Regions from separate parts of the Streptomyces sp. NPDC002032 genome, predicted to be linked through region 1. Evidence: riboswitches for the same ligand, from Rfam matches in the RefSeq annotation. Region 1 holds a riboswitch; each other region holds the start of a gene.

Region 1 (10,003 bases):
GACGGATCCGCGCCGAAGGCTTCGGGCCGCAGGGCGCGCAGCCGGGGACGCAGGGGAAGGGAGCCGGTCAAGGCGCCTCCTGGGAAAGGTGCAGGATGGAGTGGCACGGTGGTACGTCTACGACCATCCCAACGCACGCCGGGCCCCGAGGATTCCGCCCCGGGGCCACGTGTCCGCCCGTCCGCCCGCTCGTGCCTCCGCGCGCCCGCGCCGTCGCTAGAGCGGCAGCAGGTCGGGGCGCTTGGCCGCGACGTGGTCGCCGGAGGACTCCCCGCGCAGCCGGCGGCCGATCCAGGGCACGAGGTGCTCCCGCGCCCACTGGATGTTGTCCCGGGTGACGTCCACCGATCCGCGGGGCGGGGTCGGCGGCCACGGCTGGTCCGGATCGGTGGGGACCTCGTAGCCGAGGACCTGCGCGGCGCGCAGGGCGACCCGGGTGTGCCCCTCGGGTGAGAGGTGGAGCCGGTCGCCGTCCCAGGCCCGGCGGTCCTGTACGGACTTCAGGGACCAGAGGTCGAGGACCGGGCAGCCGTAGCGGTCGGCGATGGCGCGCACGTGGGCGTTGTACGTGGCGATCTTGCCCCGCAGGTGCTTGAGCACCGGCACGCCCCGGGTGTCGAAGCCGGTGGTGATCATGACGAGGCCCACGGCGCCGGTGAGGTCGGCCACGGCCGCCTCGAACCGCTCCGCCGCGTCGTCGGGGTCGCTGCCGGGCCGGATGATGTCGTTGCCGCCCGCGCAGAAGGTGACCAGGTCGGGGGCGAGCTCCTTGGCTCTGGGGACCTGTTCGGCCACGATCTGGTCGAGGAGTCTGCCGCGCACCGCGAGGTTCGCGTACCGGAAGTCGTGCTCGTCACGCCGGTCGGCCAGGAGTACGGCGAGCCGGTCCGCCCAGCCGAGATACGAATCCCCCGGTCCGGGGTCCCCCACGCCCTCGGTGAAGCTGTCCCCGATCGCCGCGTACGAGCCGATGGTCTTGGGTGTCGTCGTCGTCGCTGCCACGGGACACCATCCTTCACCCCCGCAACCAACCTACGCCAACGTAATGAGGGGTTGACGGACCGTGATCTATACCACGCGAGGGATAAGGAATAAGTACACGTGGGGCCGGGACCCCCCTCTGGCCCCGGCCCCACGCGTGTCCGAGCCGCCGCGGCGGCAGCCGTCAGACGCTCACGCCCTTGGAGCGGAGGTAGGCCAGCGGGTCGATGTCAGAGCCGTACGACGGTCCGGTGCGGATCTCGAAGTGGAGGTGCGGGCCGGTCACGTTGCCGGTGGCGCCGGAGAGGCCGATGCGCTGCCCGGCGGTGACGCTCTGGCCCGCCGAGACGGACAGCTGGGAGAGGTGGCCGTACTGGGAGTACTTGCCGTCGGCGTGCTTGATGATCACCTCGTTGCCGTACGCGCCTCCCCAGCCAGCGGAAACGACGGTGCCCGCGCCGACCGCCTTGACGGTGGTGCCGGTGCTCGCTATGAAGTCGACGCCGGTGTGGTAGCCGGAGGACCACATGCTGCCGCTCTGGTGGTACGGGGTGGAGGTGCCGCCGTCGACCGGGGCGACGAAACCGGAGCCGGTGGCGGGGGCGGCGGACTCGGCCGGGGCCGTGGACCCGGCGGGCGCCGGACGCTGGGCGGGGACCCGGGTGCGCTGCCCCTGCGGGGCGGCGGACTTCGGGGCCGGGGCCGCGTCGGCGGCGGTGTCACCGGTGGCGCCCTGGTCGGACGGCGCCTCGTCGGCCGCCGGAGCCTTGGTGGAGGATCCCTCGGCCGGGGCCTCAGGGGCCTTGGGGGCGGCGGCCCGGGCGGGGGCGCCGAGCGTCAGCCGGAGTCCCGGGTGGATGAGGGAGGGGTTCGCTCCGACGGCCTCGCGGTTGTCGTCGTAGAGCTTCTCCCAGCCCCCCGAGAGGTGGCGCTCGGCGGCGATCTTCGACAGGTAGTCGCCCGGTACGACGGTGTAGACGGCCGGGGCGGCGGCGGCCGACGCCGGCGCGGGGGCGGCGGTCCGGAGGGCCTCGGGGAGCGGCGCGGACAGCCCGGCCTGTGCGGGCGTCGCGGCCGGGGCGGCCGCCTGCGCGCCGGCGGCACCCATCAGCGGCAGCGCGAGGGCGGCGCCGCCGGTGCCGGCCACGGCGAGGCCGCGGGACAGGGATCGGGACTTCGGGCGGCGGTGCTTACCCTTTGCGGGCATGGCGAATTCCTCTCCGTCGCCTGCGAGGTGAGCTGTCGGGTTCGGACTGGAGATCTCCGGCCGTACCCGCGGTGCACGCGTACGACTTCACCCCGAGCCGTCCGGAAATGATCCGGAACGGCGGCTTACCTGGTTCCCCCGCTCCTGCCGCGAGCGTCGATGGTCGGGTGCGGTTCCCGGGCGGCGGCAGGATTAGGCGGTCCACCCGGATCGATCGCGAAGGTAATCGAGCGGGGCCGTACACAACAAGCCATGAATTCCCTGACGGAATCGCAGGTATGAGGGATCAACGGAATTCCCGTCACCCTGCGTCCATTCCTGGACGGCAACAGCCGCTCTGGCAAGGGAATTCACACATCGCGATCAGGCACGGACGGTCACCGTATGATCTGGCTCACGGGGCTTGGCGCGATCTCGCCTTCACCTATGGCAAGTTGGCCCCAAAGCGATCAATTCGGACACTCGCGACCACCAGGACCACCCGGAGGAGCACACGTGACCCAGCAGATACCCCAGCCCCTGCCCGGCGGCCCCGAGCCCGCACCGGAGTTGACCGGCGTCCGCAACTTCCGCGACGTGGGCGGCCTGGCCGGCGCCGACGGGCGGAGGGTCAGGCCGGGACGGCTGTTCCGAAGCGGACATCTCGCACATGCCACCGAAACCGATGCGGAGTTCCTCCGGACGCTCGGTCTGCACACCGTCTTCGACTTCCGCAACGGGGCGGACATGGCGCTGGAGGGCCCGGACGTCGAGCTGACGGGTGTCCGCAACGTGAACATCCCGCTGACGGACCCGGCCGACGGCCGGGAGTTCTGGAAGATGGTCCGCGAAGGGGACCTCGGCCAGCTCCGGACCGCGCTCGGCGAGGGCAGGGCGGCGGCCCGGATGACCCAGTCCTACCGGACCATGATCCTCTCCCGTACGGCCGAGCACGCCCGGGTGGTGCACGCGCTCGCCGAGGACAGCGTCCCGGCGCTGATGCACTGCGCCGCGGGCAAGGACCGGGCGGGCGTGTCGATCGCGGTGACCCTGCTCGCGCTCGGCGTCGGGCGCGAGGCGATCGTGGCGGACTACCTGGAGTCCAACGCCCCGCACAACCGCTACCGGGTGCGGCGCGGCGGCGACGCGGCCGAGGAACGCTCCCCCGAGGTGATGGAGCTGCTGGCGCCGCTGTTCGACGCGCGCGCCGAGTACCTGCTCGCCGCGTTCGGGACGATCGACGAGCGGTGGGGCGGAACGGAGCGCTACCTCACCGAGGGGCTCGGCCTGGCCCCCGCCACCCTGGAACGGCTGCGCGACCGGCTGCTGGACTGAGCCCCGGCCCCCGGCCCCGGCCCAGCCGGGGGCCGCGCCAGGGGGACGCGCCAAGGAGATCGCGCGCCAGGGGGCCCGGTGCGTACCGGGCCCCCCGGCGCGCACCGGGTCAGCGGTTGGCGACCGCCTGCTTCATCAGGGTCCGGCCGAAGTCCCACATCAGCCCGCCCCCGCCGTGTGCCTCGTCCATGACCTCCCGGAAGGCGCCGACGAACCGGTCCACGTCCCGCTCGTCGACGATCAGCGGCGGGATCAGCTTGATCACCTCCAGGTGGTCGCCCGAGACCTGGGTGAGGATCCGGTGCCTGCTCAGCAGCGGGGCCACCACCATCTGCGCGAACAGTCCCTTGCGGGCCGCCTGGAGCACGGCCCAGCGGCTGCGCAGCCCCAGGGAGGACGGCCGCCCGAACTCGATGCCGATCATCAGCCCGCGCCCCCGCACCTCGTGCAGCAGCTCGTACTCGTCCACCATGGCCGCGAGCCGGCCGCGCAGCAGGTCGCCCATGGCCCGGGCGTTCGCCACGACCTCCTCGTCCTCCATCACGCTGAGCACGGCCAGCCCGGCCGCCATCGCCTGCGCGTTGGAGCCGAAGCTCGCGGAGTGCACCAGCACCCGGTCCATGGAGGAGTAGACCCGCCGGAAGATCCAGTCCTTGCCCAGGGTCGCGCCGACGGGGACGTAGCCGCCGGAGAGGGCCTTGGCCACGCACACCAGGTCCGGTTCCACTCCCGGCTCGTGCTGGTACGCGTAGAAATCGCCGGTCCTGCCGAGGCCCGTCTGGACCTCGTCGGCGATCAGCAGCGCCTTGTGGCGGCGCAGCAGTTCCTGCGCGGCGAGCAGGAATCCGGGCGGGGCGGCGAGCACCCCCTTGCCCTGGACCGGCTCGACGATCAGCGCGGCGACGTCCCCGCGCGCCAGCTCGCGCTCCAGGGCGGCCAGGTCCCCGAGCGCGATCTTCGTATCGGGCAGCAGCGGGGCGAAGCCGTCCCGGAAGCCGCCTTCGCCGTTGACCGACAGGGAGCCCGTGGTGAGCCCGTGGAAGGCGTGGTCGCAGTAGAGGATCCTCCCCCGCCCGGTGGCGTACCGGGCGAACTTCAGGGCGGTCTCCACCGCCTCGGTGCCGCTGTTCCCGAAGAAGACCCGGTCCAGGTGGGGGCTGTACGAGAGCAGCTTCTCGGCCAGCAGCCCGGGCAGCGGCTGGCAGTCGAAGCGGGTCAGGTCGGCGAGCTGGGCGTCCAGTACGTCGTGCAGGGCCCGGCGCACCACGGGGTGGTGGCGGCCCAGGCCCATGACCCCGAACCCGGCCAGCATGTCGAGGTAGTCGTTGCCCTCGTCGTCCCAGAAGTGGGCGCCCTCGGCGCGCACGTACACCTTGTCGAAGCCGATGGTGTGCAGCATCCGGGGCAGCTGGTGGTTGAGGTGTCGGGCGTGCAGCTCGTACCGCTCCCCGCCGCGCTCGGCGAGGAGCGCGGCGAGGTCGAAGCCCCCGCCCCCTTCGGGCCGGGGCGTCATGACGAGGGGGCCCGGTTGCCGCCGATCGTCTCCCGGGCCGCGCGCAGGGACTCCTTGAGGGAGCCCATGGTGGCGAGGACGGCGGTGGGCTCGTAGCCGCAGTGCGCCATGCAGTTGGCGCAGCGCGGGTCCTTGCCGCGGCCGTACTTGCTCCAGTCGGTGTCGTTGATCAGTTCCCGGTACGTGGGCACGTAGCCGTCGCTCATCAGGTAGCAGGGGCGCTGCCAGCCGAAGAGCGAGTAATTGGGAATGGCCCAGGCCGTGCAGGGGAAATCCGCCTTTCCTTCCAGGAAGTCGAGGAAGAGCGGGGAGTGGTTGAGGCGCCAGCGCCGCCGGTTGCCGCCGGCGAATGCCTTCTTGAAGAGTTCCCGGGTCTGTTCGACGCCCAGGAAGTGTTCCTGGTCGGGTGCCTTTTCGTAGGCGTAGGCGGGCGAGATCATCATCTCGTCGACCTGGAGGTCGTCATTGAGGTAGTTCAGCACCTCGATGATCGTCTGGGGGGTGTCGGTGTTGAAGAAGGTCGAGTTGGTGGTGACCCGGAATCCCCGCCGCTTCGCCTCCTTGATCGCCGCCACGGCCTCGTCGAACACGCCTTCCTTGGCCACCGATTCGTCGTGGCGTTCGCGCAGTCCGTCGATGTGGACGGCGAAGGCGAAGTACGGGGACGGGGTGAACTTCTCGATCTTCTTGCGGAGCAGCATCGCGTTGGTGCAGAGGAAGACGTACTTCCGCTTCGCCACCAGCTGGCGCACGATCTCGTGGATCTGCGGATGCATCAGGGGCTCGCCGCCCGCGATGGACACCATCGGCGCCCCGGACTCCAGGACGGCGCCGACCGCCTGGGCGACCGGCATGCGCTGCTTGAGCACCCCGGCCGGGTGCTGGATCTTCCCGCACCCCTCACAGGCCAGGTTGCAGGCGTAGAGCGGCTCCAGCTCGACGATCAGCGGGAACTTCTCGCGCTTGCGGAGCTTCTGTTCGAGAAGATAGGTCCCGACCCTGATGGACTGTCGCAACGGCATGGCCATCTGGCTCACCTCCTGGGGAGCAGCAACGAACGGTGCCAGTCATAAAACGCGGGCCGTACGGCACGCAGCACACGGAAGGCCGATATTCCACCGCGGACCGTGCCGATACGGACGAGCTCGTGCTCCGGAGCGTCCACGATCACCCGGACGGCCGCAACCGGGCGGCCGCCGTGGTCGTGCGCGGTCCACAGGGTGGCCGCGGACTCCATGTCGACCGCGACGGCGCCGGTGGCGCGCAGCCGGGCGCGCTCCTGGCCGCGGACGACGTGGTCTGATCCGGTCAGTGCGCCGGTGTGCACGGTCCGGCCGGGAACGGCCCGGGCCAGTGCCTCGGCGAGCAGGGTGGGGCCGGTGCAGGCGACCGTGCCCCGTGGGTCCCGGGTCTCCTCGGCGACGACCAGGTCGCCGGGGTTCATGCCGGGGAGCAGACCGGCGCAGAAGCCGGTGGCCAGGACGGCGGCCCCCGCCATGCCGGGCCGCCCCAGGGCCCGTACGACGGCGCGCTCGGCCGCGCGCGGGCCCATGCCCGTGCGCAGCAGCGCCCCGTCCGGCGCGCCGCCGCCGCGCGCGGTGCGCAGGGCCGCCGCCTCGATGCGCAGGGCGCAGGCGATCAGCAGCGGGGGCCGGGCGGCGGAGGTCATCCGGCCTCCTCGGCGCGGGCCGCGGGGGTACGGGCGCGGCCGGGCACGGCGGGCTCGCCGTGGAGGTAGCGGCCGAGCGCGGTGAGCGGGAACACCTGCCGGTAGAGGTGGTAGTTGATGGAGAAGTCCCAGGGGAAACCGGTGCCGGTGAAGTAGGGCTCGTCCCAGGTCCCGTCGGGGCGCTGGGTCTCCACCAGGTACGCCAGTCCCCGCTCGACGGCCTTGCCCCCGCGCTCGCCCGCCGACAGCAGGGCCATCAACGCCCATGCGGTCTGCGAGGGGGTGGAGGCGCCCTTTCCGGCCCAGGAGCGGTCCTGGTAGGAGCGCTGGTCCTCGCCCCATCCCCCGTCCCCGTTCTGTACGGTTTCCAGCCAGCGCACGGCCCGCCGGATCGCGGGGTGCTCGGGGGCCACGCCGGCGGCGGTGAGGGCCGGGACCACCGAGCCCGTCCCGTACACGTAGTTGGTGCCCCAGCGGCCGAACCAGCCGCCGTCGGGCTCCTGTTCGGCGAGCAGCCAGGCGATGCCGCGGCGGGTGCGGGGGTCGGCGGCCTTCCCCTCGAAGGCGAGCATCTCCACCACGTGGGCGGTGACGTCGGCGGAGGGCGGGTCGATGACCTCCCCGAAGTCGCAGAAGGGCAGCCGGTTGGGCAGGGTGCTGGTGTTGTCGGCGTCGAAGGCGCCCCAGGCGCCGTTCTTCGACTGCATGCCGAGGTTCCAGGACACCCCGCGGGCGATGGCCGCCTCGACCTTCGCGGGTTCGGGGTGCCGGATGCGGCGCAGGGCCAGTACGACTTCGGCGGTGTCGTCGATGTCGGGGTAGTTGTCGTTGTGGAACTCGAAGGCCCAGCCGCCGGGTTCGAGGCCGGGGCGGCGCACGGCCCAGTCGCCGCTGCGCCGGATCTCCTCGCCGAGCATCCAGTCGGCGGCCTTGACCAGGGCCGGATGGTCGGGGGCCAGGCCCGCGTCGGCCAGCGCGATGGCGGCGAGGCAGGTGTCCCAGACCGGGGACTGGCAGGCTTCGATCATCCGGGCGCCGTCCTCGCGCCAGACGGCGAAGCGGTCGAGGGATTCCAGCCCGGCCCGCATCACCGGGTGCCGCAGGTCGTAGCCGAGCAGGTGCAGGGCGATGACCGAGTACACGGCGGGTGGCTGGATCCCGCCCCAGCAGCCGTCGTTCTCCTGGCGTTCGATGATCCAGCGGCCCGCGGCGGTCATGGCGGCCTTGCGCAGCCGGCGCGGGGCGAACCTGCGGTAGACGTGCAGGGCCTTGTCCATGCGCTGGAAGGCGCCGTCCCAACTGGCCAGCGGAGCAAGTGGTCTGGCCGCGTAGGGGGCGCGGGCGTCGGTGTGCAGCTCGTCCAGGGGGAAGGGCGCCGGGCGGACGGGCCGCAGCGCGGAGACGACGGTGAGGGGGACGATGGTCTGGCGGGCCCAGCAGCCGAAGTCGTAGATGTTCAGCGGCACCCAGGGTGGCAGGAAGACCAGCTCGGGCGGGAGTTCGGGCAGGTGGTCCCAGTTCCACCAGCCGAAGAGGGCCAGCCAGATCCGGGTGAACACCCGGGCGGAGGCGATCCCCCCGTGGGCCCGGATCCAGGCCGAGGCGCGGGCCATGTGGGGGACGTCGGGCGGGTCCCCGGCCAGCCGCAGGGCGACGTACGCCTCGATGGTCGCGGAGAGTTCGGGCGGTCCGCCGTGGAAGGTGGCCCAGGTGCCGTCGTCCCGTTGTTCGCCGCGGATGAAGAGGGCGGCGGCCCGGGTGACGGCCTCGTCGCGGATGCCGAGGAACTGCCGCAGCAGCAGGTCTTCGGCGTCCATGGTGACGTTGGTCTCCAGGTCGCCCTTCCACCAGCCGGCCGCGTCCTGGCGGTCCAGCAGCTCGCGGATGGCCCGGTCGGCGGCCTGCCGGACGCCGTGGCACAGTTCCCCGGCCGGGTCCGTGGCGCCGGGCGGCCTGTCGGCCACGGTGGCGCGTGCGGGCGGCGGTGGCGCCGTCGCGGCCACCGCGCCCTCGTGTTCCGGATCCGCGCCGCCGGCCATCGCACCGGGACCGTCGGTCGTCGCAGTCATGGCTTCTTCCCCTTCGAACAGTGTCCTCTGCTGTGCTGGGGTTCTGCCGTCGGCCGGTACGCCTCCCCGTGGGGAGAGGCGTACCGGCCGGCGACTCGCGCTATATCCGCTGCCGGGTGGCGATCACCTCTTGCGCACGACGACGAAGTCGGCGAGGGCGACGAGCTGGTCCCGCACCCGCTGCGGCATGTTCACGTCGTCGAGGGCGCGGATCGCCACCGCATGCTGGCGGCGCGCCTCGTCGGCGGTCCACTGGCGCCCGCCGGCGGCCTCGATGAGCGAGGCCCGGTGGGCGAATTCCGCTTCGGAGAAGTTCTCGAAGTCGTTGCTCTTGGCGTCGGCGGCGAGCAGCTCCGCCAGTTCCTCACAGGCGGGTCCGCCGGCCGCGAGGGCGGCGACCACCGGCAGGGACTTCTTGCGCTGGCGCAGGTCGCTCCAGGTCTGCTTGCCGGTGGCGTCCGGGTCGCCCCAGATGCCGAGGAGGTCGTCGACGGCCTGGAAGGCGAGGCCGAGGTGGTAGCCGTACTCCTCCAGCTTGTCGGCGGTGCGGTCGTCGGCGCCGCCGAGGACGGCGCCGATGGAGACCGCGCAGGCGAGCAGGGCGCCCGTCTTGTTGCCCTCCATCTCCAGGCACTCCTCGACGCTGACGCGCTCGCGGTGCTCGTAGGAGATGTCCTGGGCCTGGCCGTCGATGAGCTTGCGGCTGGCGGTGGTCAGCCGGCGGGCGGCACGGCCGGCCTCGACGGTGCCGAGCTCCAGCAGGACCTCGTTGGCCAGCGCGAAGAGGGCGTCGCCGACGAGGATCGCCAGCGCCGGTCCGTGCACCTTCCACACCGTGTCGCGGTGGCGGCGCTGCTCGTCGCCGTCCATCAGGTCGTCGTGCAGCAGCGAGAAGTTGTGGACGAGCTCCACGGCGACGGCTCCGGGAACGCCGACCTCCGCGGAGGCGCCCGCGGCCTCGGCGGAGAGCAGGGCGAGGGCGGGGCGCACCGCCTTGCCGCCGTCGCCGTCCGCCGGGTTGCCCTGGGCGTCGATCCAGCCGAAGTGGTAGGCGGCGACGGTGTCCATGGGCGCCGCGAGCCGGTCTACGGCGGCGCGGAGCACGGGGGTCGACAGCGTGCGGCCGCGCTCCAGGAGGGCGAGCGTGTCCGCCTTCTCCCCGCCGGCCGTGCCCACACTGGCAGCCGTGTTCTCGACAGCCGGGTTCCCCGGGTTCACTGGCTCTCCTCTGGTTCCTGTACGTGCTGTGC
Region 2 (10,003 bases), on a different contig from region 1:
CCTTCTCGGGGCCGACCGTGAAGGGCAGTTCGGTGACGACCAGGCCCTTGCGGCGCGGGGTCACGTCCTCCACGGCCACGGTGGCCCGGATCTTGAAGGTGCCCCGGCCGTTCTCGTAGGCGTCCTTGATCCCGGACAGGCCGACGATCCGGCCGCCGGTGGGCAGGTCCGGGCCCGGCACGAAGCGCATCAGCGCTTCGAGGTCGGCCTCCGGGTAGCGGATCAGGTGGCGGGCGGCCGCGATGACCTCGCCGAGGTTGTGCGGGGCCATGTTGGTGGCCATGCCGACGGCGATTCCGGAGGCGCCGTTGACCAGGAGGTTCGGGTACGCCGCCGGGAGGGCGACGGGCTCGCGCTCCTGGCCGTCGTAGTTGGCGGTGAAGTCGACGGTGTCCTCGTCGATCGACTCCGTCATCAGTGACGTGGCGTCGGCCATCCGGCACTCGGTGTAACGCATCGCGGCCGGCGGGTCGTCGTTGCCGAGCGAACCGAAGTTGCCGTGGCCGTCGACCAGCGGCAGCCGCATCGAGAAGGGCTGCGCCATGCGCACGAGGGCGTCGTAGATCGACGCGTCACCGTGCGGGTGCAGCTTGCCCATGACCTCGCCGACGACGCGGGCGCACTTCACGTAACCGCGGTCGGGGCGCAGGCCCATCTCGTTCATCTGGTAGACGATGCGCCGGTGCACCGGCTTCATGCCGTCCCTGGCGTCGGGCAGGGCACGGGAGTAGATCACCGAGTACGCGTACTCGAGGAAGGAGCCCTGCATTTCGTCGACGACGTCGATGTCGAGGATCTTCTCCTCGAAATCCTCCGGCGGCGGGGTCTTCGTGCTGCGGCGGGCCATCGCTGCGCGGCTCCTTAACCAAGAATCGGGGGGTACGGGGTGCCGGACGAGGGCCGTCCGGCCGGTGTCGACGCGGACCATTGTGGCCCGGCGCACCGACAACGCCGACTCCGACCCCGGGCGACCCCCCGGACGGAGTCCAAGGGGCGGACCCGGGAACTTCTCCGGTGGCCGACGCGCTTGCATACAGTGGCAGGTCTGACAGAAATCTCTGCATCGCGATCGAAGGGACCACATGCCCATGGGTCACACGGCCACAGCTCAGGCCGGCTCCGGCGGCCTGACAGCGACCGAGCACCGGCTGGCCAACGGCCTGCGCGTGGTGCTGTCCGAGGACCACCTCACTCCGGTCGCCGCCGTCTGCCTCTGGTACGACGTCGGCTCGCGCCACGAAGTCAAGGGGCGGACCGGTCTGGCTCACCTCTTCGAGCACCTGATGTTCCAGGGTTCGGCGAGCGTACCGGGCAACGGGCACTTCGAGCTGGTCCAGGGCGCCGGCGGCTCCCTGAACGGCACCACCAGCTTCGAGCGCACCAACTACTTCGAGACGATGCCGGCCCACCAGCTGGAGCTCGCCCTGTGGCTGGAGGCGGACCGCATGGGCTCGCTGCTGGCGGCCCTGGACGAGGAGTCCATGGAGAACCAGCGCGACGTCGTGAAGAACGAACGCCGCCAGCGCTACGACAACGTGCCCTACGGCACCGCGTTCGAGAAGCTGACCGCCCTCGCCTACCCCGAGGGCCACCCGTACCACCACACCCCGATCGGCTCCATGGCCGACCTGGACGCCGCGTCCCTGGAGGACGCGCGCAACTTCTTCCGTACGTACTACGCGCCCAACAACGCCGTCCTGTCGGTCGTGGGTGACATCGACCCCGCGCAGACGCTCGCCTGGGTCGAGAAGTACTTCGGCACCATCCCCTCGCACGACGGCAAGCAGCCCCCGCGCGACGGCTCGCTCCCCGAGATCATGGGCGGCCAGCTCCGCGAGGAGATCGTCGAAGAGGTACCGGCCCGCGCGCTGATGGCCGCCTACCGGCTGCCGCACGACGGCACCCGCGAGTGCGACGCGGCCGACGTGGCGCTGACCGTGCTGGGCGGCGGCGAGTCCTCCCGCCTGCACAACCGCCTGGTGCGGCGCGACCAGAGCGCCGTCGCGGCCGGCTTCGGCCTGCTGCGCCTGGCCGGCGCGCCCTCGCTGGGCTGGCTGGACGTCAAGACCTCCAGCGGCGTCGAGGTGCCCGCCATCGAGGCGGCCGTCGACGAGGAACTCGCGCGGTTCGCCGCCGAGGGCCCCACGGCCGAGGAGATGGAGCGCGCCCAGGCGCAGCTGGAGCGGGAGTGGCTGGACCGGCTGAGCACCGTCGCCGGCCGCGCCGACGAACTGTGCCGCTACGCCGTGCTGTTCGGCGACCCGCAGCTGGCGCTGAGCGCGGTGGGGCGCGTCCTGGACGTCACCGCCGAAGAGGTGCAGGCCGTGGCCGCGGCCCGGCTGCGCCCCGACAACCGTGCGGTGCTCGTCTACGAGCCGCTGCCCGGCTCGGACGAATCCGACGAGTCCGACGAGTCCGACGAGAACGAGAACGAAGGGGCGGAGCAGTGAGCGACGCCGTAGCCGTCACGATGGCCTTCCACCCGCGCCCCGAGGCCGGCGAGGCCAAGCCCTGGGCCTTCCCGGCCCCCGAGCGCGGCGCCCTCGCCAACGGCCTGACCCTGCTGCGCTGCCACCGCCCCGGCCAGCAGGTCGTCGCGGTCGAGGTCAACCTCGCGGCCCCGCTGGACGCCGAGCCCGAGGGCCTCGACGGGGTGGCCACCATCATGGCCCGTGCCCTGTCGGAGGGCACCGACAAGCACTCCGCCGAGGAGTTCGCCGCCGAGCTGGAACGCTGCGGAGCCACCCTCGACGCGCACGCGGACCACCCCGGACTGCGGGTCTCCCTGGAGGTCCCGGCCTCCCGCCTGCACAAGGCCCTCGGCCTGCTCGCCGAGGCGCTGCGCGCGCCGGCCTTCGCCGACAGCGAGGTCGACCGCCTGGTGCGCAACCGGCTCGACGAGATCCCGCACGAGCTGGCCAACCCGCAGCGCCGCGCCGCCAAGGAGCTCTCCAAGGAGCTGTTCCCGGCGGACCTGCGCATGTCCCGCCCGCGCCAGGGCACCGAGGAGACGGTCGCCCGGATCGACTCCGCGGCCGTCCGCGCCTTCTACGAGGCCCACGTGCGCCCCGCCACCGCCACCGCGGTGGTCGTCGGCGACCTGACCGGCATCGACCTGGACGCCGTGCTGGCCGACACCCTCGGCGCCTGGACCGGCAACACCGCCGAGCCGCGCCCGGTGCCGCCGGTGACGGCGGACGACACCGGCCGGGTCGTCATCGTGGACCGGCCCGGCGCGGTCCAGACGCAGCTGCTGATCGGCCGCATCGGGCCCGACCGGCACGACATCGTCTGGGCGCCGCAGGTGCTCGGCACGTACTGCCTCGGCGGCACCCTCACCTCGCGCCTGGACAAGGTGCTGCGCGAGGAGAAGGGCTACACCTACGGGGTGCGGGCGTTCGGCCAGGTGCTGCGCTCGACCGCCGACGGCAAGGGCGCCTCGATGCTCGCCATCAGCGGTTCGGTGGACACCCCCAACACCGGTCCCGCGCTGGAGGACCTCTGGAAGGTGCTGCGCACGCTCGCCGCGGAGGGTCTGACCGACGCCGAACGCGACGTGGCCGTGCAGAACCTGGTGGGCGTCGCCCCGCTGAAGTTCGAGACGGCCGCGGCCGTCGCGGGCACCCTCGCGGACCAGGTGGAGCAGGAGCTCCCCGACGACTACCAGGCGCAGTTGTACGCACGGCTGGCCGAAACCGGTACGGCGGAGGCCACTTCGGCGGTCGTGCGGGCCTTCCCGGTGGACCGGCTGGTGACGATCCTGGTGGGCGACGCGGCCCAGATCGAGGAGCCCGTACGGGCCCTCGGCATCGGAGCGGTCACCGTCGTCACGAACTGACGGTGCGTTTGGGAGGGGCTTCGGCGGATCATCCGCCGGAGCCCCTTTTGTCTGTTTCGTCGTGTGGTTGCGCGTATGGGGTGTGGCGTACGCAACAAAAGGGCTCGTGTGTTTGGCGATTGACTGATGATCCGCCTAGCGTCGGACGTGCTGTCCGTCACTTGTGACCGCCGCACCGGCGGCACCGGACAGCGATCGCCGAGTCCCCGTCAGGCGCGAGCCTGGGGAGCCGGGGACCCACATCAGTCCCTGGGGTGAATCGGACCGCCTCGTCAGAGGAGGCCCGTAGGAGACCTTCCTGCTCCGAACCCGTCAGCTAACCCGGTAGGCGAGAGGGAAGGAAAGGATCAACCCCTTCATGGCCTCTGGCAGTCGTGTCGCCGGTAAGCACCGTGGTTCCAGCCGTCTGAGCCGCAAGACCGCCGGCTATGCCGGTGTAGCCGCCCTCGCCACCACGGGTGTGGTCGCCGCCGTCGCCGCCCCGGCGTTCGCCGCGGACCACAGCGCCCCCTCGGTCGAGGAGACCGGCCAGACCGCGATCGTCGTCGCCGACGGCCTCCAGGACGACCTCGAGGTGCAGGCCGCGTCGCAGCAGGTCGCCGCCGAGGCCGTCGCCGCCCAGGCGCAGGCCGAGGCCGAGGCCAAGCAGCGGGCCGCGGAGGCCAAGCGGGCCGCCGAGGCCAAGGCGAAGACCGAGCGCGAGGCCGCCGAGCGCGCCGCCCGCGACGAGGAGCGCAAGCGCCTCAACACCTTCGTCGCCCCCATCGAGGGCTCGTACGTCAGCACCCAGTACGGCGCCGGCGGCGGCATGTGGTCCTCCGGCAGCCACACGGGCATCGACTTCCACGCCGACGAGGGCACCTCGGTCCACGCGGTCGGCGCGGGCGTCATCGTCGAAGCCGGCTGGGGCGGCGCGTACGGCAACAACGTCGTCATCAAGCACAACGACGGCACCTACACCCAGTACGGCCACATGGTCTCGCTGAACGTCTCGGTCGGCGAGAAGGTCACCGCGGGCCAGCAGATCGGCCTGTCGGGCTCCACGGGCAACTCCAGCGGCCCGCACCTGCACTTCGAGGCCCGCACCGGCCCCCAGTACGGCTCGGACATCAACCCGCTCGCCTACCTGCGCAGCCACGGCGTCGGCGTCTGACCCGCACCGCACCACCCGCACCACCCCGCACTTCGGAAGAAGGCCCCGGCTCCCAGAGCCGGGGCCTTCTTCGTCCTGCCCGCCGCGGCGAAATGTTTCGGATATCCGGCCGTCATCGGAAATTATCGTGAGCTGCAATAGAGTCGCAGCACGGTCCCGAATCCGGCGAAGGTGCCGGGCGGATAATCCAGCGGAGGTCCGGCCTTGCGTATTCCGGCGCACGCGGTGTGCACAGCGATCCGCGACGACATCGTCTCCGGCTTCTTCGGTCCGGGCGGCCGGCTGACCGAGGAGGTGCTCGCCCGGCGCTACGGGGTCTCGCGCGTCCCCGTGCGCGAGGCGCTGCGCACTCTGGAGTCCGAGGGCTTCGTCACCACGCGGCGGCACGCCGGCGCCTGCGTGGCGGAGCCGACCGAGCAGGAGGCCGCCGATCTGCTGGAGCTGCGCGCGCTGCTCGAACCGCTGGCCGCCTCCCGGGCCGCCCGGCGGCGTACCGAGGCCCACCTCAAGGTGCTGCGCGGATTGGTCAGGCTGGGCCAGGAACGGGCCCGCAAGGGGCAGGGGGAGGATCTACGGGCCCTGGGGGGCTGGTTCCACGAGACGCTCGCCCAGGCGTCCGGGAGTCCCGGGCTGACCGCCCTGCTGATCCAGACCCGGCGCAAGATCGCCTGGATGTACGTGGTGGGGGCGCCGGCGCGGCCGGCGGACTCCTGGGCGGAGCACGGCGCGATCGTGGACGCGGTGGCGCGCGGGGACGCGGAACGGGCTGCGGCGCTGACCGCCTTGCACGCGCAGCGGGCCGCCGTCGTGCACCGGCCGCGGGTGAGGACTTCGCAACCTGCCGTCAACACGGCGAGCGGTCGTTATTAACAAGGGTGCCGTATACAGAGGGGTGAGCGGATCCGATATCTCGACGGCCGCCGTATTCTTTGGTGGCCGGAATTCTCGGAAATGCCTTCCATTCCGTAAGCCGGAACCGGAGCCGGAGCGGTAAGCCGTAATCCCGAGCCCGAGCCCGAGCGGAGCCGGAAAACGCGGAAGCCGCCGTCCCCGGGGTGGGGGGACAGCGGCTTCCGCGTTACCGGACCCGAAGGGTCAGACGGTCTCCGGGAGCTCCTCGAGGCCCTCGGCGACCAGCTTCGCGAGGCGGTCCAGCGCGGCGTCCGCACCCTCGGCCTCGGAAGCGAGAACGATCTCCTCGCCGCCCTGGGCGCCCAGGCCCAGGACCGCCAGCATGGAAGCGGCGTTGACGGGGTCGCCGCCCGCCTTCGCGATGGTCACCGGGACGCCGGAAGCGGTCGTCGCCCGGACGAAGATCGAGGCGGGACGAGCGTGCAGGCCCTCGGCCCAGCCGACGTTGACGCGGCGCTCTGCCATGGTGATGCCCTTCAGGTTCTTACGGTTGTCTAGACCAGTCTCTCACGACGCCCGGACTGCTCGGACCGACCTTCGGCCCCTTTCCACCGCCGTTCGGCCCTCCCCAGCTTGCACTGCTTTGCCCCGGCCCGCCGCATCCGCCGCGCGCGCCGCGTCCGGCCCGTACGTCACCCCCGCCACGGGGCCGCGCCGCCCCTTAAGGTGGCCCCATGACCACCGAGTCGGACCCCTCGTACCCGGCCCACTGGGAAGCGGACGTCGTGCTGCGCGACGGCGGCACGGCCCGGATCCGCCCCATCACGACCGAGGACGCGGGCCGCCTGGTCAGCTTCTACGAACAGGTCTCGGACGAGTCGAAGTACTACCGGTTCTTCGCCCCCTACCCCCGGCTCTCCGACCGCGACGTGCGCCGCTTCACCCACCACGACTACGTCGACCGGGTCGGCCTCGCCGCGACCATCGGCGGCGAGTTCATCGGCACCGTCCGCTTCGACCGCATCGGCCCCGACGGCCGCCCGGCCCCGGTCCCCGCCGACGAGGCCGAGGTGGCCTTCCTCGTCCAGGACGCCCACCAGGGACGCGGGGTCGCCTCCGCCCTCCTCGAACACATCGGCGCGGTCGCCCGGGAACGCGGCATCCGCCGGTTCGCCGCGGAGGTGCTGCCCGCCAACACCAAGATGATCAAGGTGTTCACGGACGTCGGCTACCAGCAGAAGCGCAGCTTCGAGGAGGGCTCCGTCCACCTCACCCTCGACCTCGAACCCACCGCCGAGTCCCTCGCCGTCCAGCGCGCCCGCGAACAGCGCGCCGAGGCCCGCTCCGTCCAGCGGCTGCTCGCCCCCGGCTCCGTCGCGGTGATCGGCGTCAGCCGCTCCGGCTCCGGCGTCGGCTCCGCCGCGCTGCGCAACCTGCGCGACGGCGGCTTCCACGGCCACCTCTACGCCGTCAACGCGGCCCGCGCCCCCGGCATCGGCGGGGACCTGCTCGACGGGGTGCGGGCCTACCGCACCGTCGCCGACATCGGCGCCCCCGTCGACCTCGCCGTCATCGCCGTCCCCGCCGACCGGGTCCCCGACGCGGTCGCCGCCTGCGGGGAGCACGGCGTCCAGGGGCTGGTGGTGCTGTCGGCCGGATACGGCGAGAGCGGCCCGGCCGGACTGGCCCGCCAGCGCGAACTGGTGCGCCAGGTCCGCTCCTACGGGATGCGGCTCATCGGCCCGAACGCCTTCGGGGTGATCAACACCGCGCCGGACGTGGAACTCAACGCCTCGCTCGCGCCCGCCCCCGCCCGGGGGCGGATCGGCCTGTTCACCCAGTCCGGCGCGATCGGGATCGCCCTGCTGTCCGGGCTGCTGCGGCGCGGCGAGGGCCTCTCGTCCTTCGTGTCCGCCGGGAACCGGGCCGACGTCTCCGGGAACGACATCCTCCAGTACTGGTACGACGACGAGGCCACCGATGTGGCCCTGCTCTACCTGGAGACCCTCGGCAACCCGCGCAAGTTCACCCGGCTCGCCCGCCGCACCGCCGCCGTCAAGCCGGTCGTCGTCGCCCGCGGCGGCCGGCACACCCCCGCCGGACACGTGGTCCCCGGGACCCGGCTGCCCGACGCCACCGTCTCCGAGCTGCTGCGCCAGGCCGGAGTCATCCGCGTCGACACCATCACCCAGCTGGTCGACGTCGGCCTGCTGCTGGCCGGGCAGCCGGTCCCGGCCGGACCGCGGGTGGCCATCCTCGGCAACTCCGAATCCCTCGGCGTGCTCACGTACGACGCCTGCCTCGGCGAGGGCCTGCGCCCCCGGCCCCCGCTCGACCTGACCACGGCCGCGACCCCGGCGGACTTCCGGGCCGCCCTGTCCGCGGCCCTCGCCTCCGAGGACTGCGACGCCGTCGTCGTCACCGCCATCCCCTGGGTGAGCGAGCACGCGCTGGCCGACGACCTCGCGGAGGCCCTGCGGGAGGCGGCCGCCGAGGTCCCCGGCAAGCCCGTCGCGGTGGTCCACGTGGAGCTTGGCGCGCTGGTCGAGGCGCTGTCCGCCGTACGGGCCGCCCCACCGGCCCCGCCCACACCACCCGCCCCGCCCGCCCCCGCCGAGCCGGGCCTGCGGACCGCGCCCGCCCCCGCGCCGGCCGCCCCCCGGGCCGACCCGCGCCCCGGCCGGCGGATCCCCGCCTACCCCGCCGCCGAGCGCGCCGTGAAGGCCCTCGCCGAAGCCGTCCGCTACGGCCAGTGGCGCCGCGCCAACGCCGAGGCCGGCCAGGTCCCCGAGTACGAGGACATCGACGAGACCGGCGCCGCCGCCCAGCTCGCCACCCTGCTGGCCGCGGTCCCCGAGGGCACCGCCCTGACCCTCGACGAGGCCGACGCCCGCGAGCTGCTCGCCCGCTACGGGATCCCGGTCCGGGCCGTCCTGCCCGCCCCCGGCCCCGACGCCGCCGTCCGCGCGGCCCGGATCCTCGGGTTCCCGGTCGCCCTCAAGACCACCGCCCCCCACCTGCGCCACCGCGCCGACCTGGGCGGCGTACGCCTCGACCTGACCACCGAGGCCGAGCTGCGGCGCTCGTACGAGGAGCTCACTGACACCCTCGGCAAACCCGCCGAGCTGCTCCCGGTGGTCCAGGCGATGGCACCGCGCGGGGTGGACACCGTCGTGCGGGCCGTCGTCGACCCGGCCGCCGGCACCGTCCTGTCCTTCGGACTCGCCGGAGTCGCCTCGGAGCTGCTCGGCGACACCGCGCACGGCCTGGTTCCCGCCACCGACCGGGACGCGGCCGCGCTGATCCGCTCCATCCGCGCCGCACCCCTCCTCTTCGGCTGGCGCGGCAGCGACCCCGTGGACACCCGGGCCCTGGAGGAACTGCTGCTCAGGCTGTCCCGGCTCGTCGACGACCACCCCGAGGTGGCGGGCGTCAGCCTGGAGCCGGTCGTCGTCGCCACGGACGGCCTCTCCGTGCTCAGCGCCACCGTCCGCGTGGGCCATCCGCCCGCCCGCACCGACCTCGGCCCGCGCACCCTTCCCAGCTACTGACCGCCGGGCAGGTAGGGGGACCCCGTACGGGCCTTAGGATGGACCTCATGGCGAAATCCGGTACGACGACCCAGGGGCTGCGCGCGGCGATCGAGCGCAGCGGCTACTACCCGGCCCTCGTGGCCGAGGCGGTTGAGGCCGCCGTGGGCGGCGAGCCGATCTCGTCGTACCTGGTCCACCAGGAGACCACCTTCGACTCCAACGAGGTGCGCCGGCACGTCACCGTCCTGGTGCTGACCGGCAACCGCTTCATCGTCAGCCACACCGACGAGCAGGCCGCCGACGCCGGGTCCCCCTCCCCGTACGCGACCACCTCCACCGAGTCGGTCAAGCTCGCCAGCATCTCCTCGGTGGTGCTGAGCCGCGTCGTGGCCAATCCGGAGTCGTACACGCCCGGCCAGCTGCCCCGCGAGGTCGTCCTGACCATCGGCTGGGGCGCGGTCTCGCGCATCGACCTGGAGCCCGCCGCCTGTGGCGACGCGAACTGCGACGCCGACCACGGCTACACCGGCAACTCCACCGCCGACGACCTGAGCCTGCGCGTCAGCGAGGCGGGCGACGGACCGGAGACGGTCCGCCAGACCCTGGTCTTCGCCCAGGCGCTCTCGG
Region 3 (10,003 bases), on a different contig from region 1:
GGCCGGCCGCACGGGCAGCGGTGCGCGATGGCGCGCAGCCCGCGCGGCGGGCGGCCGAGCTGCTGCTGGAACGCTTCGATGTCCGCGTCGGTCGGCTCGGTCCGGTCGGTCTGGGGCGGGGGCGTCTGCATGCCTGGAGGGGGTCTCTTCGTTCTCGTGGATGGGTACGGGCGGGCGCGGGGCTCACTCGCCGGGACGGTCGGCCTTGTCGACCCCGTCCCAGACGTTGGAGTACCAGGGCCGGTCGGATCCGGACTGCCCGCCGCGACGGTGTTCGGCTGCGCCGGAACCGGGGTCGGTCATGATGTAGCCGATCTCCCCCGGGCGCAGGAAGTGCAGGTGTCTGCGGGCCTGCTGTTCCGCGTAGGCGGGGTCCTGCCAGCGGGCCTTCTCGTCGCGGAGCTGGTCGAGGCGCTTGCGCGCGTCGTCGGCGGCCCGCTGCTGGTCCGCGATCTCCGAGCGCTGGGACACGTACTGGCGCATCGGATACGCGAGGGCGACGACCAGGGTACAGAGGACGAGCACCAGCAGGGCCGCCCGGCCGGTGAGGCGGCTGCGGCGGACGACCCGGCGGGACTGCGAGCGGTAGACGTGCGCCGCGGTGCGTTCGCCGAGCTGGCGCAGCCTGGTCGCCGTCGAGAAGGTGGAGAACCGATCCCGGTTCCCGGCCATGGTCCCGCCTCCCCTGTGCGCGCACTACGCAATACGTCCCCGCACACGGTACGGGACCGAGTGCGGGGACGTACGGAGGCGAGACCCGCGGGCCCCGATCAGCCCTTGAAGCGGGGGAAGGCGGAGCGGCCCGCGTACACGGCGGCGTCGTCGAGGATCTCCTCGATGCGCAGCAGCTGGTTGTACTTGGCGACGCGGTCCGAGCGGGCCGGGGCGCCGGTCTTGATCTGGCCGCAGTTCACGGCGACGGCGAGGTCGGCGATGGTGACGTCCTCGGTCTCGCCGGAGCGGTGCGACATCATGCACTTGAAGCCGTTGCGCTGCGCCATCTCGACGGCGTCGAGGGTCTCGGTCAGCGAACCGATCTGGTTCACCTTCACGAGCAGGGCGTTCGCGGAGCCCTCCTCGATGCCGCGGGCCAGGCGCTCCGGGTTGGTGACGAAGAGGTCGTCGCCGACGATCTGGACCTTGGAGCCCAGCTTGTCGGTGAGGGTCTTCCAGCCGGCCCAGTCGTCCTCGTACAGCGGGTCCTCGATGGAGACCATCGGGTACGCGGAGACGAGCTCCTCGTAGTACTCGGTCATCTCGGCGGCCGAGCGGGACTGGCCCTCGAACTCGTACTTGCCGTCCTTGTAGAACTCGGACGCGGCGACGTCGAGCGCGAGCGCGATGTCCTTGCCCGGGACGTAGCCGGCCTGCTTGATGGCCTCGACGATGAGGTCCAGCGCGGCGCGGTTGGACTCCAGGTTCGGGGCGAAGCCGCCCTCGTCACCGAGGCCGGTGGACAGGCCCTTGGTGTGCAGGACCTTCTTGAGGGTGTGGTAGACCTCGGCACCCCAGCGCAGCGCCTCGGAGAAGGACTCCGCGCCGATCGGGGCGATCATGAACTCCTGGATGTCGACGTTGGAGTCGGCGTGCGACCCACCGTTGAGGATGTTCATCATCGGAACGGGCAGCAGGTGCGCGTTCGGGCCGCCGAGGTAGCGGAAGAGCGGCAGGTCCGAGGCCTCGGACGCGGCGTGCGCGACGGCCAGGGAGACGCCGAGGATGGCGTTGGCGCCGAGGGAGCCCTTGTTGTCGGTGGCGTCCAGGTCGAACATGGCCTGGTCGATCAGGCGCTGCTCGGTGGCGTCGTAGCCGACGAGCTCCGGGCCGATCTGCTCGATGACGGCGAGGACGGCCTTCTCGACACCCTTGCCCATGTAACGGTTGGGGTCACCGTCACGGAGCTCGATGGCCTCGAATGCACCGGTGGAGGCGCCGGACGGAACGGCAGCACGGCCGGTGCTGCCATCGTCGAGGCCCACCTCGACCTCGACCGTGGGGTTGCCTCGGGAGTCCAGGATTTCCCGGGCTACGACGACGTCGATGGACGGCACGAGCATCTCCTTCTGGGATGTGACGCTGGGTGTGCGGTGGCGTGTCAGGCCGTGGGACGGCCTTGCCGACTAGAGCCTAACCGGCTCGGGGCACTCGACCGTCCGACCGCCCGGGTCCTGGGACGAAAAAGGGACCGAATACCCCTCTTCCCGGACATACGGCTCCGGGACGCGGGCACCCTCGGCGGCGCCGGGAGGCCCGTCGGGACGGGCGGCTGGGCGGACAGCACGCCGCCGCCCGGCGCGTGGGGGGATACGCGCCGGGCGGCGGACGGTGTCACGGTGTCACGGGTGGCGCGCCGTCAGCGGGCGCGGCCGGGTTGTTGCGCGGGAGTTCAGCCGACCTTCAGCTTCTGGCCCGGGAAGATCAGGTCAGCGTCGTCGACGATGTCCTTGTTGAGCTCGAAGAGCTTCTCCCAGCCGCCCTGGACGCCGTTGGCCTGGGCGATGGTGCCGAGGGTGTCGCCCTCCTTGACCTCGTACGAGCCGTTGCCGGTCTTCACGGCGCCGGACTTCGGGGCGGTCTTGACCGGCGCCGGGGTCTCGGAGCGCTCGGAGCGGGTGACCGGGGCCTCGGCGGGGCGCTTGGACTCCGCCTTCGGGGTGGCCGGCTTCACGGGCGCGGGCTTCGCGGGCTTCGCGGCCTCGGGCTGCGTGGCGGGCTTCGGCTTCGCCGGGGTGGAGGTCGAGCCGCCACCGTTGTACGAGGAGTTGGACAGGCCGACGCCGCAGGACGGCCAGGCGCCCTTGCCCTGGCCCTTGAGGACCTTCTCGGCGATGGCTATCTGCTGCGACTTGGAGGCCTGGTTGGCCTGCGCGGCGTACGCCTTGCCGCCGTACGCGGCCCACGTGGAGGCGGAGAACTGGAGACCGCCGTAGTAGCCGTTGCCCGAGTTGATGGCCCAGTTGCCGCCGGACTCGCAGGAGGCGACCTTGTCCCACTCCGTGGCGGTGGCGGCGCTGGCGGAGCCGGCGGCCATCAGCGGGGCCGCGACGGCGACACCGGCGACACCGGCGAGCGTGACGATGCGGACGGCCTTGGAGCCGCGGCGGTGCTTGCCCTTGCCGGAAAGCAGCATGGATTTCTCCTCACCGACGCCTTCGAGGTGAGCTGTCGGGTTCGGGCGGATGAGTTGCCCGGTCACGTGTCGAGCACGTGGCTTAACCCCTAGCCGGTCGTGACCGTCTCTCAACGGCCGTTCCCGGCGACTACCTTGGTTCCCCCGCTCCTGCCTTCGGCGCTTGCGCGACGACTGTTCCCTCCGTCCGCCGGCAGGATTCGGCGATGCGGTCGAAGGAGCTCGCGGTGGCGAGCGATTCAGAAGGTAGACAGGTCTCTCCCGGATGTTCAACGCGCGACATCAGGGAGAAACCGGCCTACTTGCGTTCCGAAAGTGCACGTTTGCGCAGGTGAGGGCAGGGTTTGCGGAAGTTCCGGAACGAGACACGCCAGTTGACCGGAAGAGACGCATGTCTCACTTGCCGATAACGGACATTCAGCTCTTTCCGGATGCCCGAACTGCCCCTATTCCTTGGTTAGATCCAGGTTTTGGCCGGGCTTGATGAGGTCCGCGTCCCCGCCGATGACCTGCTCGTTGGCCTGGTAGAGGGCGTTCCAGCCCCCCGTGAGCCCGTTGGCGTGGGCGATGGCGGCGAGGCTGTCGCCCGGCTTCACCGTGTACGTGGGCTCCGCGGCGGCGCCTGACGCCGCGCCAGGGGCCGCCGGCACCTCGATGGCCGCCGGGCCGCGGTGCTTGCCCGCGCCGTCGCCCTTCTCGGCAGCGGGGGTGGCGGCTCCCGGGGTGGCCCCGGGGACGGCCGGGGCCGTCGGGTCCACCGGGGCGGTCGGGCTGACCGGGGCCGTCGGGGCGGTCGGGTCCGCCGGGGTGGAGGGCGTCCCCGGGGTGGACGGGGTTCCCGGAGTGGCCGGGGTGGTCGTCGGCGGCACCGACAGGTCGGTGGAGGGCACCGAATAGTCCGGGTCGGGCATGACGGGCAGTCCGCTGGTGGGACCCAGGGGGTAGTCCGGCAGGCCGCTCGGGCCGGCGGAGGGCGAGGAGCCCGGCTGCGGGGTCGGGGCGCCGAAGTCCGTCGGCTTCCCGCCCGAGCCGGTGGCGGGCACCGAGGCGTCCGGCCGGGACGGGGAGGGGGCGACCGGCCCCGGGGCGTTGCCCGGGTCCACCTGGGCCGCCGGCCCCTGCTGGGTCAGCCCGGCCGAGGCGGAGCACAGCGGCCACGCCTGGGGGCCCTGGGAGGCCAGCACCCGTTCGGCGACGGCGATCTGCTGGGAGCGGCTCGCGAGGTCGGGGCGCTCGGCGTAGGCGAGCCCGCCCGCGTTCTTCCACTGCTCCAGGGTGAACTGGAGCCCGCCGTAGGCTCCGCTGCCGAAGTTGGCGCTCCAGGTGCCGCCGCTCTCGCAGTCGGCGACCTTGTCCCAGGTGGCGGTGTCCGCGGCACCCGCGCTGCCCGCCGCGAGCAGCGGCAGGGCCAGGGCGGAGCCGGTGACTCCGGCGGTGACGACCAGGGCGGGTACCTGGCGGGGACGTCTGTGGCGGCCGTTCCCGGAACGCATGAGGCTGCACCTTTCGCATAACGGCGGGGTAACGGCAGAACCTAGCCGCCTTCGAACGGATGTCACAAGTTCGACGGTGGACTGACTTCCGGTCAGGCGACCGGAATCCGGAGCCGTGTTGCCGGGCGGGCGCGCCGCCGCCCCGCGGCGCGGGCCGCGCTCAACCGTTTCGGGGTGTGAAGCGGACCGGCAGGGTGCGCAGGCCCCGCATGATGAGCCCGCCGCGCCAGCGCAGGTCGGCAGGGGGAACGGCAAGTTCCAGATCCGGCAGACGCGTCAGCAAAGTCGCGAGCGCCGTCTGGCCTTCGAGACGGGCGAGCGGGGCGCCGAGACAATAGTGGATGCCGTGGCCGTAGCCGAGGTGCTGATTGTCACTCCGGGAGAGGTCCAGGGTGTCCGGGTCCGCGAACCGGGCGGGGTCGCGGTCGGCCGCCGCGAGGACCACCAGGACGGGGTCCCCGGCGGCGACGTCCCGGCCGCCGAGGGTCAGGGGCTCGGTGGCGAACCGCCAGGTGGCCAGCTCCACCGGGCCGTCGTAGCGCAGGAGTTCCTCGATGCCGGTCTCCAGGAGGGCGCTCTCCCCCGCCGCGAGGGAGTCCTGGAGGCGCACCCGCTGGTCCGGGTTCATGAAGAGGGCGTGCAGCCCGTTGCCGATCAGGTTCACCGTGGTCTCGAAGCCGGCGAACAGCAGGATGAAGGCCATCGCGGTGGCCTCCGCCTCCGTGAGGTGGTCCCCGTGGTCGCTCGCCCGGATCAGGTCCGAGATGAGGTCATTGCCCAGATCATCCCGCTTGCGGTGGATGAGTTCCCCGAGGTACGTCCGCATCTGCTTGACGGACCGGGCCACTCCGCCCCGCGGGCCGCCGCCGTGGCGGATCATCATCCCGGCCCAGTCGCGGAAGTCGTCCTGGTCCTCGCGCGGTACGCCGAGCATCTCGCAGATGGCGTAGATGGGGAGCGGGAAGGCGAACTCATGGATGAGATCGGCCTCGCCCGTCTCCGCGTCCCCCGCCTTCTCGACGATCCGGTCGATCAGGTGGTCGGTGAGCTCCTGCACGCGCGGGGTGAACTCGGCGACCCGGCGCGGGGTGAACGCCTTCGACACCAGCCGCCGCAGCCGGGTGTGGTCCGGCGGGTCGATGTTCAGCAGGTGCGTCATCAGCTCCGCCTTGCGCTCCCCGGGGATCCCCGTCTTGCCCTTGGCGTGCGCGGGTTCCGCGTGGTGCGCGGGATTCTTGCTCAGCCGCTGGTCCGCGAGGGCCTGCCGGGCGTCGGCGTACCGGGTCACGAGCCAGGCCTCGACCCCGCTGGGGAGCTTGGTGCGGTGCACCGGGGAGTGCTCGCGCAGCCAGGCGTACGCCGGGTAGGGGTCGGTCGCGAACTCCCAGTCGAAGAGCGTCGGGCCCTGGGGGGCGGCGGGGTCGGCGGGGGGCGGGGAGGTCTGCTCATGCACCCGATGACGTTATCCCGCCCGGCGGCCGCCACCCCATATAGGTGGTTCGCCGCGGCTGTCCGTAGATCGGCCGTCCCTTGACCTCGCCTTCCCCGCCCTTCCTACTTTCGGTTTTGTGGATGTGAGGATCTTGAAACGCAGTTTCGCGGTGGTGGAGCGACGGGCCGAGCACGCGGTCAAGTTCTTCTACGCCCACCTCTTCTGGCACAACCCCGGACTCCGAACCCTCTTCCCGCCCTCCGCCGACGGCATGGAACGCCAGCGCGACCGGCTCTTCGCCGCGCTCACCCATGTCATCGCCCACCTGGAGAGCGGGACCCTCGTCCCCTATCTACGCGACCTCGGCCGCGACCACCGCAAGTTCCTGGTCGGCCCCGAGCACTACGCCGCCGTCGGCACCTCCCTGCTCGCCGCCCTCGCCGAGACCTCCGGCCAGGCCTGGACCCCCGACGTCGAGAAGGCCTGGAGCGAGGCCTACCAGGTCATGGCCGACGCCATGACGACCGGCGCCCGGGCGAGCGCCGACCCGCCCTGGTGGGACGCCGAGGTGGTGCGCCACCTCCAGTACGGGGAGGACATCGCCGTACTGACCCTGCGCCCGCACGCCCCGCTCCCCTACCGGAGCGGCCAGTACGTCAGTGTGAGCAGCGAACGGGTCCCGGCCACCTGGCGCACGTACTCCCTCGGCAACGCGCCCCGCGCCGACACCACCGTCGACCTGCACGTCAGCCGTATCGAGGGCGGCCTGCTCAGTACCGCCCTGGTCCGCGAGGTCCGGCCCGGCGAGGGGCTGCGGCTCGGCGCCCCCGGCGGCGGCCTGTTCCTGCGCCGGGCGGACCGCCCCCTGACCCTGATCGGCGCCGGGACCGGCTGGGCGCCGGTCCGGGCCCTGCTGGAGGACCTGGTGGAACGCCCTCCCGATCAGGACGTACGGCTCTTCGTCGTCGCCCGGGACGCCGCCCACCTCTACGACCGCCCGCTCATCGACGCGTACGCCGCCTCCTGTGGCTGGCTCGGCGTCACCTACATCACCCCCGCGCCCGGGCAGCACCGCAACCAGGCCACCGACCGGCTGGCCACCGCCCTCGGCCACCGGGCCCTGTGGCGGGAGCAGGACGTCTACCTCAGCGGGCCGTCGCCGTTCATCGAGGAGACCGCCCACCTCCTGGAGGAACTCGGCACCCTCCCCGAGCGGCTCTTCCACGACGCGGTCCCCGCCTCCGGCTCCGCCCGGACCCGGCCCCTCGGCTTCGGCGAGTGGTTCCTGAACCGCCCCGACCCGCACTGGCACGACCCCGCCGCACGCGCCCCGCGCCGCGCGGACTGACCCGGCCGGCGGACCGGCCGGCGGCTCAGCCGGCGGACCGGCCGACGCCCTCGGCGGCCCTGATCGCGTCCCGGTAGGCGCGGGCCGCAGCCCGCAGCGCCGTCTCGGGGTCCGTCCCCTCCGCCTCGGCGCGCGCCGCCAGCGCGAGCAGTTCGTAGCCGATGCCCTCGCCCCGGGGAAGCTCCACCCCGAGGTCCGCCGCGCGGGCCCGGCCGGCGAGCTTGGCCGCGAGCGCGAGCCCGGGCTGGGCCACCGGGATCCCGTCGGTGACCGACTCCCGCTGCTTCTCGACCGCCTTGGTGGCCTGCCAGTGCGCGTTGACGTCCTCGGGGGAATCGGCCCGCGCGTCCCCGAAGACGTGCGGGTGGCGGCGGATCAGCTTGTCCACCAGGTCCCCGGCGACGTCGTCGATGGAGAACGCCACCGCGCCCTCCTCTTCTTCTCCCTCTACTCCTTCTACCGCCCCTTCTTCCGCGGCCGCCGCCTCTTGCGCGATGCGGGCGTGGAAGACGACCTGGAGCAGTACGTCCCCGAGCTCCTCGCGCAGGGCCGCCCGGTCACCGTCCTCGATGGCCTCGACCAGCTCGTACGCCTCCTCGATGGCGTACTTCACCAGCCCCTCGTGGGTCTGCGCGGAGGTCCAGGGGCACTCGCGCCGCACCCGGTCCATCACCTGCACGAGGTCGAGCAGCCGCGCACCCGGCAGGTCGTACGAGCCGGGCAGCAGCTCCAGGTCGGGCATGCTGACGCGGCCGGAGCCCGCGAGGCGGGCCAGGCCGTCGGTGAGCCGCCGGTCCCCCTCGCCGCCCGGGAGCACCACGACCGTACGGCCGCCCGCGCAGGCCCCGACGAGCCCCTCGGCGTCGGGCGCCTCCCGCACCACCCGCACCCCGGCCTCCCGCAGGTACGGCAGCTGCGGGTGCTCCGGATCGGCGCACAGGACGAGGTCGGCGGCGTGCAGGGTCTGCCAGGCCGGCCAGGACAGCAGCCCGGGGGCGACCCGGTGGCTGGCGGTCAGCAGGACGATCCGGCCGACGGGCTCTGCGGCGGCGGGGCCGGGAGCGGAGCCGGGGGCGGACGCGGGGGCGGACGCGGGGGCGGGTTCGGCGGTGTGGTCGGTCACCCTCCGAACCTACCTCCGCCCGTACGTCACGCGCCGCCGAGGGCCGGTACCTCGGACCGGCTGCGCTGGGTGATCCACGGGGTCTGCTGATCGCCGAGGATGATCTGCTGCGCGTCCCACTTGCCGTAGCGCGGGTTGACCTCGATGTGCAGGGCCTTCGCCGCCTCCCCCAGCTTGGCCAGCGCCTTGTCCTGACTGCCGTAGTGCGCGAAGAGCTTGTCGCGCAGCAGCTTGAAGCGGGTGTCCGCCTCCAGCTGGTCCGGCGCCAGCTGCGCCTGCTGGAGCGCGGCCGCCTCCAGCCCCGCCCGGCCGCCCGCCTGCTGGAGCTGCGCCTTGCGCACCTCCTCGATCTCCTTGGGGGTCACGCTCAGGCCGGCGTCGTCGGCGGCCCGCTCCAGAACGGCCGTCTGGATCATCTTGTTGAGCTTCAGGCGTTCCAGTCCGGCGGTCGCCTCGATGAGCTGGGCGCCCTGACCGGAACGGTTCTGCGCCGCGCGGACGTCCTTGACCTGGGCCTGGAGGGCGGAGGTGGTGATGCGTTCCCCGCCGACGACCGCCGCCGTACCGGGTCGGGTACCGCCCGAGCAGGCGGTCAGCAGGGGGGCCGCCGCGAGCAGGGCGACGGAGACGGAGAGCGCTGTGCGACGGTGCAAAGGAGCCTCCAGGGCCGGGAGATTGTGCGTCGGTGCACAAGGGCCGTGCGGTGATCGATGGTATGCAGTCAGGGTGGTCCGGGCCACCGCTTCGACCAACGATTCCGGGGGTGTTGGGGTGCGAGTTCACTCCCCGGCTACCACCGCGGCGCCCGTTCCTGGGATGGTCGCCTCACCATGTCGACTCAAGCGCTCGCCCCGCACCGCGCCGCGGACCGCCCGGCGTCCCCCTCCGCACGGCGCTCCCCGCGCCGCTCCGGCCTGGCCGGGTCGGCGTTCGCGGCCCTGGTCACCCTCGTCGCCGTGTGCGGCGGGGACGCGGTCGCGCGGGTGTTCCCGTACGGGCCCCGGCATCGCAGCGTCAACGACCTCGGCAACCAGTTCGTGCCGTTCCACGCCCACCTGTGGGACCTGCTGCACGGCCGGGCGCAGGGCGGGATCCTCTTCAACTGGCAGTCCGGGTACGGCACCAGCTTCCTGCCCGACCTCGGGACCTACCTGACGAGCCCCTTCGCCGTCCTGGTGGCGCTGTTCCCGCGCGCGGACATCGACCTCGCGGTGTACGTGGTCACCGTGCTGAAGATGGCGGCCGCGGCGGCGGCGATGGCCTGGCTGCTGCGCACCCAGCGGCGGGGGCCGTGGTGGGCGGCCGGGCTGCTCGCGGCCTCGTACGCGCTGTGCGGATGGTCGGTGATCGAGGCCTCCTACAACCCGATGTGGCTGGACGGGCTGATCGCCTTCCCGCTGCTGTGCCTCACCGGCGAGTGGGCGCTGCGCGGGCGGCGGCCCGTACTGGGCGTGCTGGTGGTGACCGTGTCGTGGAC

The links. A riboswitch is a leader RNA that binds a small molecule or an ion and turns the genes downstream of it on or off. The one in region 1 is predicted to bind cyclic di-AMP.
Positions count from the first base shown of each region.
Region 2: linked by a shared signal. The riboswitch ahead of ACFYYT_RS15435 (M23 family metallopeptidase) and the one ahead of ACFYYT_RS29225 (peptidoglycan DD-metalloendopeptidase family protein) in region 1 are both predicted to bind cyclic di-AMP.
Region 3: linked by a shared signal. The riboswitch ahead of ACFYYT_RS20900 (transglycosylase family protein) and the one ahead of ACFYYT_RS29225 (peptidoglycan DD-metalloendopeptidase family protein) in region 1 are both predicted to bind cyclic di-AMP.

Region 1 is NZ_JBIASM010000016.1:107,640-117,642, reverse strand. Features, by position in the region: gene ACFYYT_RS29235 (MBL fold metallo-hydrolase) at 1-71, opposite strand, end outside; gene ACFYYT_RS29230 (SGNH/GDSL hydrolase family protein) at 217-1,002, opposite strand; gene ACFYYT_RS29225 (peptidoglycan DD-metalloendopeptidase family protein) at 1,166-2,188, opposite strand; cyclic di-AMP (ydaO/yuaA leader) riboswitch at 2,193-2,357, opposite strand; gene ACFYYT_RS29220 (tyrosine-protein phosphatase) at 2,684-3,502, shown strand; gene ACFYYT_RS29215 (aspartate aminotransferase family protein) at 3,612-5,015, opposite strand; gene hpnH (adenosyl-hopene transferase HpnH) at 5,012-6,043, opposite strand; gene ACFYYT_RS29205 (1-hydroxy-2-methyl-2-butenyl 4-diphosphate reductase) at 6,049-6,684, opposite strand; gene shc (squalene--hopene cyclase) at 6,681-8,753, opposite strand; gene ACFYYT_RS29195 (polyprenyl synthetase family protein) at 8,877-9,971, opposite strand.
Region 2 is NZ_JBIASM010000005.1:313,846-323,848, reverse strand. Features, by position in the region: gene ACFYYT_RS15450 (DNA topoisomerase IV subunit A) at 1-847, opposite strand, end outside; gene ACFYYT_RS15445 (pitrilysin family protein) at 1,089-2,450, shown strand; gene ACFYYT_RS15440 (M16 family metallopeptidase) at 2,471-3,838, shown strand; cyclic di-AMP (ydaO/yuaA leader) riboswitch at 4,025-4,184, shown strand; gene ACFYYT_RS15435 (M23 family metallopeptidase) at 4,197-4,991, shown strand; gene ACFYYT_RS15430 (GntR family transcriptional regulator) at 5,196-5,861, shown strand; gene ACFYYT_RS15425 (HPr family phosphocarrier protein) at 6,087-6,368, opposite strand; gene ACFYYT_RS15420 (GNAT family N-acetyltransferase) at 6,578-9,394, shown strand; gene ACFYYT_RS15415 (DUF5998 family protein) at 9,442-10,003, shown strand, end outside.
Region 3 is NZ_JBIASM010000008.1:265,993-275,995, reverse strand. Features, by position in the region: gene ACFYYT_RS20915 (DUF501 domain-containing protein) at 1-131, opposite strand, end outside; gene ACFYYT_RS20910 (septum formation initiator family protein) at 184-672, opposite strand; gene eno (phosphopyruvate hydratase) at 771-2,057, opposite strand; gene ACFYYT_RS20900 (transglycosylase family protein) at 2,387-3,130, opposite strand; cyclic di-AMP (ydaO/yuaA leader) riboswitch at 3,133-3,302, opposite strand; gene ACFYYT_RS20895 (transglycosylase family protein) at 3,577-4,623, opposite strand; gene ACFYYT_RS20890 (cytochrome P450) at 4,784-6,076, opposite strand; gene ACFYYT_RS20885 (globin domain-containing protein) at 6,198-7,403, shown strand; gene ACFYYT_RS20880 (nucleoside triphosphate pyrophosphohydrolase) at 7,429-8,430, opposite strand; gene ACFYYT_RS20875 (SurA N-terminal domain-containing protein) at 8,553-9,179, opposite strand; gene ACFYYT_RS20870 (YfhO family protein) at 9,357-10,003, shown strand, end outside.